2 regions of the Arthrobacter sp. zg-Y895 genome follow, and region 1 is predicted to be linked to the other one. Evidence: predicted binding sites of a transcription regulator. Region 1 holds the regulator's gene; the other holds the start of a gene.
What was found. Region 1 encodes HrcA, which represses chaperone genes, less so after heat shock. Its sites were predicted from a motif close to TTNGCACTCGNNNNNNNCGAGTGCNAA; they were not measured.
Positions count from the first base shown of each region.

Region 2: the regulator HrcA is predicted to act here: its motif matches at 902-928, upstream of groES (co-chaperone GroES).

Region 1 is NZ_JAJFZY010000004.1:229,159-231,358, reverse strand. It holds gene dnaJ (molecular chaperone DnaJ) at 1-142, opposite strand, end outside; gene hrcA (heat-inducible transcriptional repressor HrcA) at 248-1,261, opposite strand; gene LJ760_RS07805 (DUF3097 family protein) at 1,471-2,200, shown strand, end outside.
Region 2 is NZ_JAJFZY010000002.1:26,576-28,775, reverse strand. It holds gene LJ760_RS01660 (siderophore ABC transporter substrate-binding protein) at 1-735, opposite strand, end outside; gene groES (co-chaperone GroES) at 1,069-1,365, shown strand; gene groL (chaperonin GroEL) at 1,448-2,200, shown strand, end outside.

The DNA.
Region 1 (2,200 bases):
ATACGGCTTTGAATTCGTCCGAGGCACCCGGAGCATTGTTGACGTCCGGGTGCAGCTTGCGGGCTAGCTTCCGGTACGCCTTCTTGATTTCTTCACCGGTGGCGTCTCGTCCGACACCCAGAACCTGGTAGTGATCGCTCACTCGTGCACATCGCTTTCCTGTATTGCGTGCCTTCAAACTTTGAAGACGGAGGTTGGGTTCCCGCCGGTTCCCCGGCGGGCGGGTCCGTAAGTGCTGGGGACCGCGTTAGTTGTTCAGTATTCGGGACAGGTACCTGGCCACGGCTCGCACCGCTGCCATGGTGGTGGGATAGTCCATCCGCGTGGGACCGAGAATGCCGACCTTAGCGGTGGCGTCGGGACCGTATCCCGTAGCCACCACAGACGCTTCCGACAATCCGCCGTACGGATTCTCCCGCCCGATCCGGACGGCAACGCCGCGGGCATCCTGTTCCATCTCCGACAGCAGCCGCAGCATCACCACTTGTTCCTCGAGCGCTTCGAGCACGGGACCGATAGTCAGCGGGAAGTCTACAGTGGAGCGGGCCAGGTTGGCTGTCCCTGCCATCACCATGCGGTCCTCGCGGTTGATGCCCGCAAGCTGCTCCAGGCAGTGGCCCAGGGCGTTGCCCACGCGCCTGCGTTCGGCCGGCACAGTGGCAAGGGCATTGGCCAGCTGGCTGGTGATGCTGCTCAGCGGCGTGCCTGCCAACGCGGTCAGGAAGTGCTGGCGAAGGTCACTCAGGTCCGGTTCCGTCACCGGCTGCGGAACGGTAATGACCCGCTGCTCCACCCGCCCCGTGGTCGAGATGAGCACCACCAGCACCTGCGCCGGAGCCAGCAGGACAAATTCAATGTGCCGGACCTTGGCATTGCCCAGATGCGGGTACTGCACCACGGCCACCTGGTTGGTCAGCTGGGACAACAGCCTGACGGTACGATCCATCACATCGTCGAGGTCGTCGGCTTCCTCCAGCAGCGACTGGATGGCGCGGCGTTCGGGAGCGGAGAGCGGCTTGACGTCGGAAATCCGGTCGACGAACAGGCGGTAGCCCTTGTCGGTGGGGATGCGCCCGGCGGACGTGTGCGGGGCGGTGATCAGCCCCTCTTCCTCAAGTGCGGCCATGTCGTTGCGGATGGTCGCCGAGGAAACGCCCAGGTGATGGCGTTCCACAAGTGCCTTGGATCCCACGGGCTCGCGCGAATGGACGTAGTCCTCAACAATGGCGCGGAGGACCTCGAGTCGGCGTGGCTCACTCATGGTTTTCCCTCCCTGTTGATCGGCGGTTTGATCGGCATTTTGATCTGCGTGTTGGCCTGCGTGGTGACCTATGGGCAGAGCGCCGGACGTTTAGCACTCACAGTGTTCAAGTGCCAAGTCTAGTACGGATCGGCAGCGTTGCTAGCATTGAGGAACCCGTGGCCTGCTGCGGTTTCCGCCCGATCAGAACCGTAAGTGAGGCAACTTCCGTGTCCAGCTTTTCCTGGGGTCCGCAGGACATCACTGCGCCGGCCCGGACCGTCCTGCGCAAAGTCGGCGCCGAAACCGGCCTGGTCCTTGAGGACGTTGCCTCGGGCTGGGTTGGTGCGGTGGTACGCGTGGAGAAATCCGGCGGACTGCACCTGATGGTGCTGGAAGACCGGCGCGGGAAAAAGAAATCCTTCGAACTGGGCTTCGGCTTCCTGCTCGAGGGCGAGCCGGTGGAAGTTGTGCCCGCGGCCGCGGCGGCAGCCAAGGCAGGACCGGCCCGGACGGCGTCCGGCTCGGTGCGCGTCGCCAACCAGCGCGCCCGCACCGCCCGGGCCAGCCGTATCTGGGTGGAGGGCAAGCACGACGCCGAACTGGTGGAGAAGGTCTGGGGCGATGACCTGCGGGTGGAAGGGATCGTCGTCGAGCCCCTCCACGGCGTCGATGACCTGTACTCCGCGGTCCGGGAGTTCGCCCCGGGCCCGGGACGCAGGCTGGGCATCCTGGTGGATCATCTGGTTCCGGGTTCCAAGGAATCGCGCATCGCAGCCGAGGCGATGACCTCCCCCGGCGCGCCGGGCAACGTCTTGATTGTCGGGCATCCGTACGTGGACGTCTGGCAGGCCATCAAGCCGTCCGTGATCGGACGTACCGCCTGGCCGGTGGTTCCCCGTCACCTGGACTGGAAAACCGGAATCCTGCAGGGACTGGGCTGGCCGCACCGGGACCACA
Region 2 (2,200 bases), on a different contig from region 1:
CGGATTGGTATCCGCAATGTAATTGAAGGAAACGGATTCGCCGTGCTTACCTTCGCCCTTGACTTCGGCGGCCGGTTCCAGGCCCAGGACGTCGTGGATGATGCCGAACCGCGAGCCTGCGCCGTAGGCGGTCATTTCCCCGCCGCTGGTCATAACGATCAGGCCGTTGCCGGCGTCGGCGGCCAGTTCCTTGGTGTCTTCGACCTTGCCTTCAAGGGCGCCCAGTTTCTCTTCAACCAGGTCTTCCTTTTCGAAGATCGTGCCGAGGGTCTGGGTGTTTTCCTTGAAGGAGTTCCAGGAATCGGCGTTATCGACGCTGAGGTCGATGGTGGGGGCAATCTTGCTTAATTCTTCGTAAGAATCGGCAACCCGGCCGGAAATGATGATCAGGTCCGGAGCGCCGGCGTTGATCGCTTCGAAGTCGGGCTCCTTCATGCTGCCGATCTTGGTGATCTCTTCGGCGCCGTACTGGGAGAGGCTCTGAGGGAAGTTGGCGGCAGGCACGCCGTCGACGTCAATGTCGAGGGCATCCATGGTGTCGAGGGCGCCGAGGTCGAACGTGTACACGGTCTCCGGGTTCACCGGAACTTCGGTGCTTCCCTGGGCGTGCTCGACCGTCACGGTTGAGGCCTGTGCGGACTCGACGTCCGCCTCTGCTGCTTCAGTGGAGCAGGCGCTGAGCGCGAGGAGGGACACAAGGGCGGTTCCGGCCAGCAGGCGGGACTTAGTGATCATGGGGGCTCCGGTGAGAGTCGATGTGCCAATCCGGGGATTAGGTCACAGAAATGTTTTCTAATGGTGCGCAGATGAAAACTATCCCGGTTAGGAGAACCTAAGCAAATCCCGTTCTTCATTTACCTGCCCGCCAGTACGGGGGAGAGGGGCGGGCAGGCGGCGCACGCTGGCACTCACCTTGACCGAGTGCTAACCGTTGCATAAAGTCTGAGTTAGCACTCCGAACGTGAGGGTGCTAACTCCCGAAGGGAAAGCGCGAACCGGCACCGCGACGACGGCCAGCGCCAGACCAACGGCCCCATTCCGTTAGAAACTACGCAAAGGAGAGCCCGAGTGTCGGTCTCTATTAAGCCCCTTGAGGATCGTATTGTTGTCCGCCCCCTCGAAGCCGAGCAGACCACTGCTTCCGGCCTGGTAATCCCGGACACTGCAAAGGAAAAGCCCCAGGAGGGTGAAGTAGTTGCAGTTGGACCCGGCCGCGTTGATGACAACGGCAACCGCATCCCGGTTGACGTTGCCGAAGGCGACGTAGTCATTTACTCCAAGTACGGCGGAACCGAAGTCAAGCACGGCGGCCAGGAATACCTGGTGCTGTCCGCCCGCGACGTGCTGGCCGTCGTCGTAAAGTAGTTCCCCTGGAAAACCCCGGCCACGATTCTGGCCGGGGTTTTCTGATGTAGGTGCAGATGTAGTTGTCGGAAAGGACACACACATGGCAAAGCAGTTGGAGTTCAATGACTCCGCCCGTCGCTCGCTCGAAGCAGGCGTCGATAAGCTCGCCAACACGGTCAAGGTGACCCTCGGCCCGCGCGGCCGCAACGTCGTCCTGGCCAAGACCTGGGGCGCTCCCACCATCACCAACGACGGCGTCACGATTGCCCGCGAAATTGAGCTGGACGACCCGTACGAGAACCTCGGTGCACAGCTGGCCAAGGAAGTAGCCACCAAGACCAACGATGTTGCCGGCGACGGCACCACCACGGCCACCGTGCTGGCACAGGCCCTGGTCAAGGAAGGCCTGCGCAACGTTGCCGCCGGTGCTGCCCCCGGGCAGCTCAAGCGCGGCATCGAGGTTTCCGTTGACGCGGTAGCCAAGCGCCTGCTGGAGAACGCCAAGGAAGTTGAAGGCAACCAGGTTGCCCACGTTGCGGCAATCTCCGCGCAGAGCACCGAGATCGGCGAGCTGCTGGCCCAGGCCTTCGACACCGTCGGCAAGGACGGCGTCATCACGATCGAGGAGTCCTCCTCGACGCAGACCGAGCTGGCCATCACCGAGGGCATGCAGTTCGACAAGGGCTACCTCTCGCCGTACTTCGTGACCGACCCGGAGCGCCAGGAAGCCGTCCTCGAAGACGCGCTGATCCTGATCAACTCCGGCAAGATCTCCTCCGTCGCCGAGTTCCTGCCGCTGCTGGAAAAGGCTCTGCAGACCTCCAAGCCGCTGTTCATCATCGCCGAAGACGTA